Priestia megaterium: one gene and its partner. Each later gene encodes a partner of the first gene's protein in a complex. Links are inferred from orthologs where the notes say so. Each region holds a gene or a part of one and is shown on either strand. Other genes may lie near its edges.

Region 1 (7,704 bases):
GGGAATAAAATAAATGTTTTTCATGTTACCGTTTACGAATTTGCATAAGTGTGCTTTAATATGAAAAGAAGAGACGATGATCGTCTCTTCTTTTCATATGGTGTTTAAAAGGAGTGCTTTTATTGTTTGGAGGAATTGAGCAGCAAACGTTACTAACCATGATTTCACATTTGATTTTTATTGTGATTACTTGGTATGCTTTGCAAGGCTTTCAAATTGAAAAGCTGATGAAACCTAATCATGTGTTTCAAGCAAAATTAATGCTTATTTTATTGACCATTACTATTTCATCAACAGTAAGTAATTTCTTTTTGGATTATTTATTTTGGTCACAGCGCATTCCCTCATTTTTTCAATGATTGGCAAGCTATGAGTCTATGATAAAATAGACGTTCATTCGTTGAAGATATACGAATTTATACGCTGATGTATGTCGCTATGTCTAAATATGACGACCCTTTTCATGTATGTATCATCGCCTTCTGGAAAGACTGATGAGTACGGAGAGGGAGTGGCGAAATGTTTAAAAAAATTAGTGTCTTTTTGGCTATTTTCATTACTGGCTTATTCGTATATCATGGAAGTTATGTGAGCAATGCCCAAAACAATGAAACTACTATTGAGAAGATTGTTCACACCTTAAATAAGCAGCATGTTTCGTTAACTGAAGTATCGTTGTATGCAAGAGAAGAAGTAAAAGCTGTTACTGACCAAAAAACCTTCTATTCGCAAGCTGAAAGTATTAAAAGTAATTTTAGAGGTTTTAAATGGGAAGTGAAGAGGGAAAGAGACCTATGGAAAGCAATAGGTACACGCAAAAGTGAAGATGTGAACGAAGTCATTCTGTTAACTTATGCGATCGATGAACACAGCAATGCGTACATATCGTATCATGTAACGGGACAAGGTTTAAAAGAAAAAAATATGACCCATTTTCAAAATGTATTTCAGACAAATTATGAAAAAATTTTCCTGTCAGAACCCATAATTTTCTCTTGTGCAACAGGGGAAATCAATGATAAGATGGAAAGTGTTTTGTCTGTTGAAATTCAAGACCTATTACGAGCTTTCAATGCTAAACCAGTGGAATCTCTAGTGGAAGAGTCATTTACCTCTGTTTCAGCATATACTGGACTGTGGAAAGAAGCTCTTCAAACGAAAAAGCAGGAAATGAACTTACAAATTGCATTACGCAAGACAAGAATGGGCGGTCAAACAACCATAGTTGTTGGCACACCTATCATTACGTCTGAATATTAATATAGAGAAAATGGACGCGGAGGGGAATACCTTGGAAAAAATCATCGTCCGCGGTGGAAATAGATTAAGCGGTACAGTTAAAGTTGAAGGAGCAAAAAACGCCGTTTTACCTATTATCACTGCAACCTTATTAGCTAGTGAAGGAAAAACAATTCTAAATGATGTACCAGCTCTCTCCGATGTATTTACGATTGGCGAAGTTTTAAGACATCTGAATGCAGAAGTAGATTTTGAAACAAATCGTGTAGTTGTAGATGCATCAAGAGAGTTAAAAACAGATGCACCTTTTGAATATGTAAGAAAAATGCGCGCTTCAGTACTTGTAATGGGTCCTTTATTGGCGCGTATGGGTGAGGCTCGTGTAGCTTTACCTGGTGGATGTGCGATTGGATCAAGACCGATTGATCAGCACCTTAAAGGATTTGAAGCAATGGGTGCTAAAGTTCAAGTAGGAAATGGTTTTATTGATGCAAAAGTTGAAGGAAGACTAAAAGGTGCTAAAATTTATTTAGACTTCCCAAGTGTAGGTGCCACAGAAAATATTATGATGGCAGCAGCATTAGCGGAAGGCACTACAATTATGGAAAACGTAGCAAAAGAACCTGAAATTGTCGACTTAGCAAACTTCTTAAACGCAATGGGCGCTAAAGTTCGCGGTGCAGGAACTGGTACGATCCGTATTGAAGGTGTTAATAAATTATATGGTGCAGAACATGCAATTATTCCAGATCGTATCGAAGCTGGAACATTCATGGTAGCAGCAGCTATTACAGGTGGAAACGTACTTGTACGCGGTGCAGTAGCAGAGCACATCAGTTCACTTGTTGCTAAAATGGAAGAAATGGGTGTTGAAATTACTGAAGAAGGCGACGGCTTACGTGTTGTAGGACCTGAAAAGCTAAAATCAGTAGATATTAAAACAATGCCTCATCCAGGGTTCCCTACGGATATGCAATCTCAAATGATGGCATTATTATTAGCAGCAGAAGGCACAAGTATGATTACAGAAACAGTTTTTGAAAACCGCTTTATGCACGTAGAAGAGTTTCGCCGCATGAACGCTGATATTAAAATTGAAGGACGCTCTGTTATTATTAACGGACCTTCTCAACTACAAGGCGCTGAAGTAGCAGCAACAGATCTTCGTGCAGCAGCAGCGTTAACATTAGCAGGACTTGTAGCAGACGGTTATACGCGTGTAACGGAATTAAAACACCTTGATCGTGGTTATGTAAATTTCCACAATAAATTAGCCGCTTTAGGCGCTGATATTGAACGTGTAAATGACGAAACAAAGCAGGTAGAACAAACTCAACAGGCTTCAGACGTCAAGTAAATATGTCATAAAAAAGCATCTCATAGCGAGATGCTTTTTTTGTCGTTGGACGACCCTTATGGCCGGTTTGCTGTCATAAAAGGTTGTCCACCTCCATACATATGGAATATAGGGATATAGGTGTTCCTTGTCAAAATAATAGATATGGAGGCTAGGCGTTCATGAAACAAGCAAAGCCAATCGTCGTACTAGGAGTCATCTTTTTTTTCGTTGTGTTACTCATCCCAACACTTCTCGTTGTTCCTTTTACTGAAAAGACAGATGGAAAGCTACATGAAAATGTCAAACAGACCCCAAAAACCGAAAAACTACAAAAAGTGACAGCGTCTCCTCTTGATGTCAGTGTTTATCGTACGGAAACGAAAAAAGTAGAAAAACTGCCGCTCGAAGACTATCTTGTAGGGGTAGTAGCAGCTGAAATGCCTGCTACTTTTGAACTTGAAGCACTTAAGGCTCAAAGTTTGGCAGCCAGAACCTATATTGTGCAAACTATGATGAATGGAAATAGTCATCTTCCCCAAGGAGCGGATGTGACTGATACCGTAGAGTACCAAGTATATTTAAATAAAGATGAGCTAAGAAGCCGATGGAACAAAGACTATGATTGGAAAATCAAAAAAATTCAAGAAGCAGTGAAGGACACCCAAGGTCAAATTCTTACGTATAAAAATAAGCCAATTAATGCTACGTTCTTTTCTACCAGCAATGGTTACACTGAAAATTCAGAAGCGTATTGGAAGAATTCCATTCCTTATCTAAAAAGTGTAGCTAGTCCATGGGATAAAAAGTCTCCTGAATTTACAAATCAGAAAGTAATGTCTGTTGCTAGCTTTGAACAGAGGCTTGGAGTGAAATTAACAAACAGTGGATCAGTAGGTGAAATCGTCTCTAGAACGCCGGGGCAGCGCGTAGATTACGTAAAGATAAACGGTAAAGAACTGTCGGGAAAAGATGTTCGGGAAAAACTGGATTTATCGTCAGCCGACTTTCATTGGACAAAAAAAGGGAACGAAATTATCATCAATACAAAAGGATATGGACATGGTATTGGGATGAGTCAGTACGGAGCAAATGGTATGGCACTGGAAGGAAAAACGTATAAAGATATTGTTACTCATTATTATACAGGTGTTGCGATTACTCCTAACGATCAGTTTGTTGCACAATTGACAGCTAAACGCTAATTCAACGACCCTTATAGCAGGGTCTTTTTTATGTTTTTCACTTTTTTTAAATAAAATGTATATTTTAGATTCATCTGTTGAAAAATAATCGAAAAAATTTTTTATCGCTGTGTATATATTCATTCAATTGTGTTCAGACTGATTGCTGAGGTGATGATATATGAGAGAGGAAGAAAAGAAACGTACTTCTCCAAAATCGAAAGTTCAAAAATTAGTTAGAAAGCGTTGGGTGTTCCCGGCTATCTATTTAGCGAGTGCAGCAATTATTCTTACAGCAGTCCTTTGGTTTCAAGCTAATGGAAATGATATTAGCAAAGAAGACAAAAGCGGCTATAGCCAAGACGGTACGGCTTATCGAGACGACGCTGTAGAGGTAAATGCTTCGCTTGAAAATTTAAAAATGCCAGTTGCTAGTGAAGCATCAGCTATCGTGAAAAAGCCTTTCTACGACGATCAAGCATCTGAAAAACAACAAGAAGAAGCACTAGTTTTCTACAACAATACGTATCATCCAAACACAGGTGTTGATTTAGCTGTTAAGGGAGATAAATCATTTGATGTTGTAGCAGCAGCTAGCGGTACAGTAACAAAAGCAACAAAAGATCCTTTACTAGGTTATGTAGTAGAAATTGATCACAAAGATGGTTTAGTAACACAGTATCAATCTCTTGAGAAAGCTGATGTAGAAGTAGGAGATATTGTTAAACAAGGCCAAACGATCGCAAAAGCTGGAAAAAGCTTATATAATCAAGAAGCAAAAACACATGTGCACTTTGAAGTTCGTAAAGATGGTGTAGCAATTAATCCAAGCAGTTATTTTGGAAAATCGGTTAGTTCTATCAAAGAAGTCAAAGCAACTGAAGTGACAGAACCAAAAGACGACTCTTCTTCTGAAGAATCAAAGGATAGCGAAAAATCATCTGATGAAAAGACTAAAGAAGATAAAGATTCAAAACAACCTTCAACAGATACGTCTAAACCAAATGCATAAAGCAAGACCATAAATACGAAAAGAAGCTGGATAAAACCGAGCTTCTTTTTTTATGAATTTTTCTAAAATGAGATGCATTATGTTAAAAAAGTAAATAAAAAACACTAAATTTTCAAAAAAATATAAGAAATCACTTGTCCTTACTGACTTTTCTAGCATATATCTGCACACAAGCTAATAAACTGTTACAAACCTATAAAGAGAATGTTAGAAAAGGGATAATATATACATTCCCTTGGATACTTCTCATATCCAATTTGGGGAGGGCGAGTAGTGTGCACGATTACATCAAAGAGAGAACTATCAAGATTGGAAAGTATATTGTAGAAACAAAGAAAACAGTTCGTGTAATTGCGAAAGAATTTGGCGTTTCGAAAAGTACTGTCCATAAAGATTTAACAGAGCGTCTACCAGAAATAAATCCTGAGTTAGCAAATGAAGTAAAAGAAATTCTTGATTACCATAAATCTATTCGGCATTTGCGTGGAGGAGAAGCAACAAAATTAAAGTACAAAAAAGAAGAAGAAACTGTAAAGTAAAAGAATGCCCGATATTGCCTTTTTTATAGAGGTAGTATAGGGCATTTTAATTTTTGGATAAAATAGGTATATAATAAATATTTTTGCTAATAACAACATACATATACAAATTGTGATAAAATAGTAAATTAGGAAAAAAGAATGGTTATCATGCAAAGATATGTAAATAGAAGGAGGATTTAAGGTATGTTAGCAAAAGACATTGGTATCGATTTAGGTACAGCTAACGTCTTAATTCACGTTAAAGGCAAAGGAATTGTGTTAAATGAACCGTCTGTTGTGGCGATTGATAAAAATACAAATAGAGTGCTAGCAGTAGGGGAAGAAGCGAGACGTATGGTAGGAAGAACGCCCAGTAATATTATTGCCATTCGTCCATTAAAAGATGGCGTTATCGCTGACTTCGAAATTACCGAGTCTATGCTCAAACACTTTATTAATAAATTAAATGTAAAAGGTTTTTTATCCAAGCCTCGTATTTTAATTTGTTGTCCAACAAATATTACCTCTGTTGAACAAAAAGCAATTCGCGAAGCTGCTGAAAAAAGCGGTGGAAAAACCATTTATTTGGAAGAAGAACCAAAAGTCGCGGCTATTGGCGCTGGAATGGATATCTTTCAGCCGAGCGGAAACATGGTCGTAGATATTGGTGGAGGTACAACCGATGTGGCTGTCCTTTCAATGGGCGATATTGTAACAGCAGCTTCTATTAAGATGGCTGGTGATCGTTTTGATGCGGAAATTTTGCAGTACATTAAGCAAAAATATAAGCTCTTAATTGGAGAGCGTACAGCAGAAGAAATTAAAGTGAAAATTGGCACAGTGTTTCCTAAAGCTCGTAATGAAGAGCTGGACATTCGAGGGCGAGACATGGTTTCAGGCTTACCTCGTACGGTTACTGTTTATTCTGAGGAAGTAGAGGAGGCACTTAGAGAGTCTGTCAGCGTCATTGTACAAGCTTCGAAAAGTGTATTAGAGCGTACACCTCCCGAACTTTCTGCCGATATTATAGACAGAGGCGTTATTTTAACTGGCGGTGGAGCATTGCTTCACGGTATGGATCAGCTGTTAGCGGAAGAATTAAAGGTGCCTGTGCTAATTGCAGAAAATCCAATGGGTTGTGTAGCTGTTGGAACAGGTATTATGCTTGATAATATTGATAAACTATCTCGTCGCAATATTGTTTAAATAAATGAAGACTCCTCTATTGGCTCGTTTCATACAGAGGAGTCTCTTCTTTTATTTATTATACTCTGTCAGCCGGCTATAACGAACAACGTTTACTTGTAAGGAGGATGAAGTATGTTTAAAGGGTTTTACACGGCAGCAGCGGGTATGCTGTCTCAGCAGCGTCAAACTGACTTATTAACGAATAACATAGCAAATGCTAATACGCCAGGATTTAAAGCAGATCAAGGTACGTTAAAGGCATTTCCTGATATGTTACTGCAGCGAATGGAATCTGAAGATTTACCCACTGACCGTAACATCTCTGTTCAGAACAAAAAAGACATAGGTACAATTAATACGGGTGTGTATATGCAAGAAACAGTTCCAAATTTTACACAAGGTGATCTTCAGCAAACGTCTCAATCAACTGATATTGCATTGATGGAGCAAAATATGCCTACAAAAGAGGGCGGCCTATTTTTTGTGGTACAAAGCCCTAATAATACGCCTCAATATACAAGAAACAGTAATTTTACATTAGATCAAGAAGGGTTTTTAACTACGTCTACGGGAGCTTATGTATTAAATACAAATAATCAGCCAATTCAACTGAAAAGTGAAAACTTTACAGTTGATTCACAGGGTAACGTAACGGAAAATAATCAGCAGATTGCACAAATCGGTATTGCTTATTCTAGTGATTTACAAACGATTAAAAAGGCAGGGAATGGATTGTATGAAACGTTGAACAATCAGTCCTTGCCTTCAGCAAGAAATAATCCAGGCATTTCTTATCAGTTAAAGCAAGGATTTGTTGAACGTTCCAATGTAGATGCTGCTCAAAGTATGACGGATTTACTAACAGCTTACAGAGCTTTTGAAGCAAATCAAAAAATAATGCAAGCTTACGATAGAAGCATGGATAAAGCGGCAAATGAAATTGGACGTGTGCGCTAAAAGCAACAGGGGAGATGAAGAGAATGAACCGTACAATGATAACAGCGGCTAATACAATGGGGCAGCTACAGCAGCAGCTTGATGTCATCAGTCACAATTTATCTAATACAAATACGACAGGATATAAATCGAGAGACGCTTCATTTAACGATATGCTGTATCAACAAGTAAATAATCAAGTAGACCAGGGAACAGAAAAGCGGCTTACACCGTCTGGAATTCGACAAGGTTCAGGAGCTTATCTAGACCAAACACGCTTAAATATGA
Region 2 (7,813 bases), 650 kb from region 1 along the record:
GACCAATTTTGGAAACAAACCGCACTTAAAACAGGAGAACTGGAAATCTTAAAACAATTTGGTGAAACGCTTGGTCAGCATGATCGTTATTCGCAGCAAAAGCATATTTTGCTGACGCTGAACCATCTCGAACGCGAAGAACAAGATGCAGTTGATAAGCAGAATCGCTATGAAAAAATGGTTAAAAGTTTAGGCTTTCTATCTGGATTGCTACTGGTCATCCTATTGATGTAGCGATGGAGGAGGATTGAATGTGGGAATTGATATGAACACCATTTTTCAGATTGCTGGGATTGGTATCGTCGTAGCTTTTTTAGTCACCGTACTCGAACAGATGGGAAAAAAAGATTACGCGAATTGGGTTACCCTCATCGGTTTTATTTATATTTTATTTATGGTTGCTTCGATTGTGGAGGACTTATTTCAAAAAATCAAATCGGTTTTTTTATTTCAAGGGTAGAGGGGTGATTTGCCATTGAAATGCTTCAAATTGTGGGCTTAGGATTAGTAGCGACATTTTTGGCACTCATTTTAAAAGAACATAAATCACCTATTGCTTTTTTACTTGTCGTATTCGTGGGATCCGTGATCTTTCTTTTTTTAATTGATCAAATCTACGAGATTATTAAGATGGTCGAGCGGCTGTCGATCAATGCTCACGTTAACATGATTTATGTGGAAACCATTTTGAAAATCATTGGTATTGCCTATATCGCCGAATTTGGTGCTCAAATTACGAAAGATGCAGGACAAGGTGCCATTGCTTCTAAAATTGAATTAGGTGGAAAAGTGCTGATTCTCTCCATGGCAATTCCTATTTTGACGGTCATTATTGAAACGATTATTTCAATGCTGCCCAATTAATTTTACTTAATATGAGGTGACGAAATGAAGCGGTGGACGTTTAAAGTGAATATACTCGCTCTTCTTTTGTTCCTCTTTTTTTTCTTTCCAGAAAATGTACAAGCTTCCGAACCCCCGAAGCAGCAAGAACTTGTCAATGAACAAATTGATAAGCTCGGTATCGATGAAGTCAAACAGTTTTGGGACGATATTATTACCCAATACGGCGGCTTTTTACCCGAGAGTCAGAAGGGAAGTTTAGTCGATTTTTTAAAAGGAGAAAAAGAGTTCTCTCTTAAAGAATGGCTAGGAGGTCTTGTAAAGTTTTTATTTCACGAAGTATTAGCGAATGGAAAGCTCCTCGGTACACTCATTATGCTAACGGTTTTTAGCGTGTTTTTGCAAACGCTCCAAAGTGCGTTTAATCAGCAAACCGTAAGTAAAGTAGCGTATGCGCTTGTATATATGGTTTTGATCATCATTGCTCTTAATAGTTTTCAAATTGCTATTTCTTATGCAACAGGAGCGATCGAGACCATGACTAAATTCATTTTAGCTCTGGTGCCGCTGCTGCTTGCCTTAATGGCATCATCAGGAGGAGTTGTATCGGCAGCCTTTTTTCATCCGATGATTTTGTTTTTAATGAACACCAGCGGTTTGCTTATTCAATACGTAGTGATGCCGCTGCTTTTTCTTTCAGCACTGCTTAGCATTGTGAGTACGATTTCAGATGAGCATAAGGTTACACAGCTTGCTCAGCTGTTGAGAAATATAAGCATTGGCGTGCTTGGAATATTCCTAACTGTTTTTTTAGGTGTGCTATCCGTCCAAGGTGCCACATCAGCTGTTGCTGACGGTATTACGATTCGAACGGCAAAGTTCGTCACAGGGAACTTTATACCTGTTGTAGGGCGTGTGTTCACAGATGCGGCTGATACAGTCATCAGTGCCTCGCTTCTATTAAAGAATTCAGTAGGGATTGCTGGAGTAGCAGTCTTACTGTTAATCGTCGCATTTCCGGCTATTAAAGTGTTAACGCTCGCTTTTATCTATAAGCTAGCAGCAGCTCTTCTTCAACCCATTGGAGGAGGACCGGTTATTTCCTGCTTGAGCATTATCAGCAAAAGCGTCATCTATATTTTTGCGGCGCTTGCTGTTGTCTCGCTTATGTTTTTCTTATGTTTAACGGTCATCATTACAGCGAGCAACGTCACAATGATGGTGAGGTGAAGAAATTGCAGGCCTTAACGACGTGGATTACGAATATCGTTCTTTTTATCTTATTAGCTACCATTATTAATTTACTGTTGCCCAATTCTAGTTTTCAAAAGTATACGAAGCTGGTGGTTGGACTTCTTTTGATGCTGATTATTATTACACCCGTTTTTCAAATTTTTAAAGTGGATGTTAATCAAATGCTGAAATCACTTAGCTTATCATCTATTCGATCCGATCAACAGGTAGAAAATTCAATAGAAAATCAGAAAAAAGAAATACAAGCTTCACAACGTGCATATATTTTAGAACAAATGGCTGTCCAAATGGAGGCAGATGTAAAAGAGGAGTTGATGGATCAGTATGGTGTAGCAATTGATCGAATTCACATTGAAACAAAAAAGCCGAACGACGAACCTACCGCTGATAATATTAAATCCATTTCAGTTGCCGTAAGTAAAAAAGCATCGGGTGATTCCGAGGTTGTTTCAGCTGTGAAAGTTATTTCTATTGATACCTCCACACCGATCGAAACAAACAAACCAACAGAATCCAAGAAATTATCCAACTATTTAGCAGCAAAATGGGATGTAAAACAAGGCCAAGTTGTTGTGAATATGGAGGAGGGAGACACGAAATGAGTCAAAAGCCAGAAAAAGGTGACCCATCATTTTTTCAGCGGTTCTTTTCACTTAAACAGTCATCAACTACGAAGAAACCTTCAAAGTTAATGTATATAGGTATTTTACTAGCTGCAGGCGTTATCTTTATGGTATTTAGCAACTCACTCACAACATCTATGAATTCAGGCGGATTATTAAAGAGTGCAAGCAAAGAAACCAGCGCACCACCCGTATCACAGGATGTTCCCGCTTTTAGCTCCAAAAAGACAACAACGATGACAGGTTATGAAGAGCGGTATGAGGAAGAATTGAAAGATATTTTAGATCAAGTTAGAGGCGTAAGTAAGGTAAAAGTAATTGTGAACCTAGATGCAACAGAATCCAAAATATATGAAAAAAACAGCGTGACAAAATCGCAAACGACCAACGAGACGGACCGTGAAGGAGGGACTCGTAAAGTTGAAGATTCCTCAACAGATGAACAGCTGGTCATTGTAAGAAGTGGAGAACAAGAAAAGCCTGTTGTAGTCAAAACCGAAAAGCCAAAAGTCAGAGGTGTGTTAGTTGTCGCTAAAGGAGCTGATAATATCGAGGTAAAGAAATCTATTATTGAAGCCGTGACAAGAGCGCTCGATATACCAAGTCATAGAGTAGCAGTATTAGCGAAAAAAGGATGAGGGGGAAATGAATATGTTATTAAAAAAGCAAACGGTTTGGTTATTAACAATGTTAAGTTTAGTTGTTGTGTTATCGGTGTACTATATGACAACGCCAGAAAATCCTCAGAGTAATGTTGCGCTAGTAGACAATGAAAAACAAAGCGAAAAACAGGCTGATGACAAGGCTCCTGCAGAAGATACAAAACAACAGGCAGATGAGAAATCAGGAACAAAAGAAGATTCAAAAACCGAAGGCTCAGCAGAAGATGTAAAAAAGGAAACGGCTAAAAATGCAAAAGAATCAGCGGTTGTATCAAGCACAGATAGCGACGAGCTATTTACGGCGCTCCGCTTGGAATTAAATGATGAAAGAAGTCAGCTGAAAGAAGAGTATCAGGAAGTAGCGGCATCAAAAAATGTAACGCCTGCAGAAGTAAGCAAAGCGATGGATAAAATCGATGAATTATCAAAGCTCGGGGAAAAAGAAGCAACGCTGGAAACATTAATTAAAGCAAAAGGATACAGCGACGCGCTAGTAAGAGCAGATGGAAAACAAGTGCAAATTACCGTTAAGACAGAAAAACACTCAAAAACAAAAGCCAATCAAATCATTCAGCTAGTCAAAAAAGAAATGGGTCCAAAAGAAGTAGCGGTAGAGTTTCAGCCAACTAAATAAAGGGAATAAAAGAAGTGTAAAACAGCCGCAAATTGGGGTTGTTTACACTTCTTTTTTTATGAAATGACTAAAATCTAAGCGAGACGGGAAAAATTTTAACATGGCTTTCTTTTTTTACTTCGGTTATAATAGGTTTCATAATCTTATATTAGTACTAGGTGACAAATGTTTTCATAAGTATTGTCATCTGTAAAGCTATGTTTCCATTTATAAAACAATAACGCTAAAAAGTTATTATAGAGTAAGTGGAACTTCTTTTTAATGTTTGCCAAACGAATTGAATGGCTGTAGCCATTTATCGTATTATTAACATTGTAGAGAATTCTATTTTCATGAGGTAGGAGTGTTCAATATGTTAAAAATTCAAGAGATCCGTGAGATCATTAAACTAGTTGATCAATCATCAATCGAGGAGTTCACCTATGAGCACGAAGGCTCCAAAATCAAGATGAAGAAAAAAGACGCAATTGTTTCCAAACAAGCGCAGCAAGTAGTGGTTTCGGCACCTGAACAAGCAGCAGCACCTGCACCGCAGGCAGCAGCGGCTCCAGCGCCAGCCCCGGCAGCACAGTCTGCACAGCCAAAAGAAGAACAAGCGGCCCCAGCGGTTGATGAAAGCTTACATAAAATTACATCTCCGATGGTAGGGACATTCTATGCGTCATCATCGCCAGAAACAGATGTATACGTAACGCCTGGAGATAAAGTACAAAAAGATTCGGTTGTATGTATCGTAGAAGCAATGAAATTATTTAATGAAATCGAAGCAGAAGTTAAAGGTGAAATCGTTGACGTATTAGTTGAAAATGGACAACTTGTAGAATACGGTCAACCTCTTTTCTTAGTAAAGCCTGAATAAGGAGCGGTAAATATGATTAAAAAGCTATTAATTGCGAATCGAGGAGAAATTGCGGTTCGAATTATTCGAGCGTGTAAAGAGTTAGGTGTAGAATCAGTAGCTGTTCATTCTCAAGCTGATCGCGATTCTTTGCATGTACAATTAGCAGACGAAGCGTATTGTATTGGACCAACGTCATCTAAAGACAGCTATTTAAACTTTACAAACATTATGAGTGTTGCGATGCTAACGGGCTGTGACGCTATTCACCCTGGATACGGCTTTTTAGCTGAAAACGCTGATTTTGCAGAGCTATGCAGAGAGTGTAACGTTACATTTGTAGGACCAAGTCCTGAAGCCATTAACAAAATGGGAACAAAAGACGTAGCGAGAGAAACGATGCGTGAAGCGGGTGTTCCAATTGTTCCTGGTTCCACTGGAATTGTAGAGTCAGTGGAAGACGGTATGTCAATCGCTAATGATATTGGCTATCCTGTTATTATTAAAGCAACGGCAGGAGGCGGAGGAAAAGGAATCCGCGTTGCGAAAAATGAACAAGAGCTTATTAAAGGTATTACAATTACGCAGCAAGAAGCTGCTACAGCTTTCGGTAACCCTGGTGTGTACATTGAAAAGTTCATTGAGGATTTCCGTCACGTTGAGATCCAAGTGTTGGCTGATTCTCATGGAAATACTGTACATTTAGGAGAGCGTGATTGCTCGATTCAACGCCGTCTTCAAAAATTAATTGAAGAAACGCCTTCTCCAGCGTTGGACGAAAAAACGCGTGAATTAATGGGCGACGCTGCTGTTAAAGCCGCTCAAGCCGTTAATTACACAGGAGCCGGAACCGTGGAATTCATTTATGATTATCGTGAAAACAAATTTTACTTCATGGAAATGAATACGCGTATCCAAGTAGAACATCCTGTTACAGAGATGGTGACAGGAGTTGACTTAATTAAAGAACAAATCAACGTGGCAAATGGTGAAACTTTACCGTTTACGCAAGAAGAAGTGACGTTTAACGGATGGGCAATTGAGTGCCGAATCAACGCAGAAAACCCAGAGAAAAACTTTATGCCATCACCAGGTACGATTCAAATGTACTTGCCGCCAGGTGGCTACGGAGTGCGCGTAGACTCTGCTGCATATCCGGGCTATGCAATCCCACCTTACTATGATTCAATGGTGGCTAAATTGATTGTTCATGCGCCAACTCGTGAGGAAGCTATTGAACGAATGAAGCGCGCGTTAGATGAATTTGTTATCGATGGCGTTGCGACCACTATTCCTTTTCACCAAAAGCTATTAAATCATGAAAAATTTGTTAGCGGTGAATTCAACACGAAGTTTCTTGAGCTATATGACGTAATGAATTCTTAGTATAATATAAACTATAGGAGGTGCTGTACATGAATGAAAATCATGTATTAGAAATGGAAGAACACCCAAATTCTCTTGGCAAAGTAGAAATTGCTCCTGAGGTTATTGAAGTCATTGCGGGTATTGCTGCTTCTGAAGTAGAAGGCGTTTCTGCAATGAGAGGAAATTTTGCAGCTGGCGTTGTGGAGAAACTAGGAAAGAAAAACCACGGTAAAGGTGTAAAAGTGGACTTAACAGAAAACGGGATAAAAGTAGACGTGTTTTGTATGATGAAGTTTGGTGTGTCTATTCCAAACGTAGCGCAGCAAGTACAAGATAACATTCGTCAAGCCCTTAAAAATATGACAGCTATTGATCTCGATGAAGTAAACATTCATATCGTAGGGATTCAGTTTGATACGCAAAAAACTGATATTGAAGAAGTTGAATAAAACAAACGTTTACCTAACGGCTGTTGCTAAAATGGAATAACGTATGATTACTTGTTCCTTTTCAACACAAGCTATGGTAAAGTGAAAAAGACTGTCTCGTCATAAAGACGGTCTTTTTCGTGTTCTACAAACTTCGTATAAGAACAATCAAGTATCGTTTCATAAACTATGCTATTATCTAGGTATACTAGTTGAAGAAGATAAATAAAGGAGCAAAAATAATGAAAAGACATACAGCACGCCAAAAAGCATTACAAGCACTATTTCAGCATGATTTAGGGCAAACCGAGCCAATGGAGGCAATCGGAAATGTTGTACAAAACGAAAAGTCTGATCAATTTTTAGAAAGTCTTGTGCTAGGTGTAGTTGAGCATCAGCAAGAAATTGATGAACTTTTACGCAATCATTTAGAAAAATGGACGTTAGACCGCGTAGCTACTGTAGACCGCGTAATCCTGCGTATTGCCGTATACGAAATGAAGTATGAAGAAGAAATTCCTACGAGCGTTACGTTAAATGAAGCGATTGAATTAGCAAAAACATTTGGCGATGATCAATCAAGCAAGTTTATCAACGGCGTATTGTCTAAAGTGTTAACAACTTTATCTAAATAAACGTTCATCTTGCCAAATCAAGTGACTAAAATGCTTCTCTCCTTTATATAAAGGGGAGAGGGTGACTGCAAAGGAGGCAAAATGATGAGTGAAGTGCGTTATCTAACCGTTACGGCTCTTACACGATACATCAAGCGCAAGTTTGACGTAGACCCTCACATGCAAGATGTATGGATTAAAGGAGAAATTTCTAACTTTAAACGTCATAGTCGAGGACATATGTATTTCACCTTAAAAGATCAAAATGCTCGTATCGCAGCCGTTATGTTTGCTGGGCATAACCGTCAGCTTAATTTTCAGCCTGAAGAAGGAATGAATGTACTGATTCGAGCTGAAATTTCGGTTTATGAACCAAGCGGAAATTATCAAATGTACGTAAAAGAAATGCAGCCTGACGGCGTTGGAAACTTATACTTGGCCTACGAACAGCTGAAAAAAAAGCTGGAAAAAGAAGGCTTGTTTGATCATGCTAGAAAACGAAAACTTCCGAAGTATCCAACAACAATAGGTGTGATTACATCTCCTACT

The links.
Region 2: the proteins of CEQ83_RS25040 (region 1) and CEQ83_RS21620 are in contact, whole or in part, in a crystal structure (PDB 3TUF), measured with the Bacillus subtilis proteins. The link is inferred for Priestia megaterium from one-to-one orthologs.

The regions. Positions count from the first base shown.
Region 1 is NZ_CP023317.1:4,874,907-4,882,610, reverse strand. What follows is about bases 2,989-5,855. They hold CEQ83_RS25040 (stage II sporulation protein SpoIIQ), read left to right. Parts: upstream 2,989-3,940; coding sequence 3,941-4,771; downstream 4,772-5,855. Other genes in these bases: mreB (rod shape-determining protein), read left to right, coding at 5,497-5,855; spoIIID (sporulation transcriptional regulator SpoIIID), read left to right, coding at 5,047-5,310; spoIID (stage II sporulation protein D), read left to right, coding at 2,989-3,780. Outside these bases: CEQ83_RS25060 (DUF1146 family protein), read left to right, coding at 123-359; CEQ83_RS25055 (YwmB family TATA-box binding protein), read left to right, coding at 520-1,260; murA (UDP-N-acetylglucosamine 1-carboxyvinyltransferase), read left to right, coding at 1,292-2,596; more of spoIID, read left to right, coding at 2,758-2,988; more of mreB, read left to right, coding at 5,856-6,498; CEQ83_RS25025 (flagellar hook-basal body protein), read left to right, coding at 6,613-7,437; CEQ83_RS25020 (flagellar hook-basal body protein), read left to right, coding at 7,461-7,704. UniProt on the Bacillus subtilis protein: Involved in forespore engulfment and required for anchoring membrane proteins on the forespore side of the septal membrane. Forms a channel with SpoIIIAH that is open on the forespore end and closed (or gated) on the mother cell end.
Region 2 is NZ_CP023317.1:4,226,236-4,234,048, reverse strand. The notes cover bases 2,215-5,190. They hold CEQ83_RS21620 (SpoIIIAH-like family protein), read left to right. Parts: upstream 2,215-3,365; coding sequence 3,366-4,016; downstream 4,017-5,190. Other genes in these bases: accC (acetyl-CoA carboxylase biotin carboxylase subunit), read left to right, coding at 4,888-5,190; accB (acetyl-CoA carboxylase biotin carboxyl carrier protein), read left to right, coding at 4,369-4,875; spoIIIAG (stage III sporulation protein AG), read left to right, coding at 2,696-3,358; spoIIIAF (stage III sporulation protein AF), read left to right, coding at 2,215-2,699. Also shown: stage III sporulation protein SpoIIIAB, read left to right, coding at 1-234; spoIIIAC (stage III sporulation protein AC), read left to right, coding at 254-460; spoIIIAD (stage III sporulation protein AD), read left to right, coding at 481-864; spoIIIAE (stage III sporulation protein AE), read left to right, coding at 889-2,073; more of spoIIIAF, read left to right, coding at 2,070-2,214; more of accC, read left to right, coding at 5,191-6,240; CEQ83_RS21605 (Asp23/Gls24 family envelope stress response protein), read left to right, coding at 6,270-6,671; transcription antitermination factor NusB, read left to right, coding at 6,893-7,285; xseA (exodeoxyribonuclease VII large subunit), read left to right, coding at 7,370-7,813. UniProt on the Bacillus subtilis protein: Involved in forespore engulfment. Forms a channel with SpoIIIAH that is open on the forespore end and closed (or gated) on the mother cell end.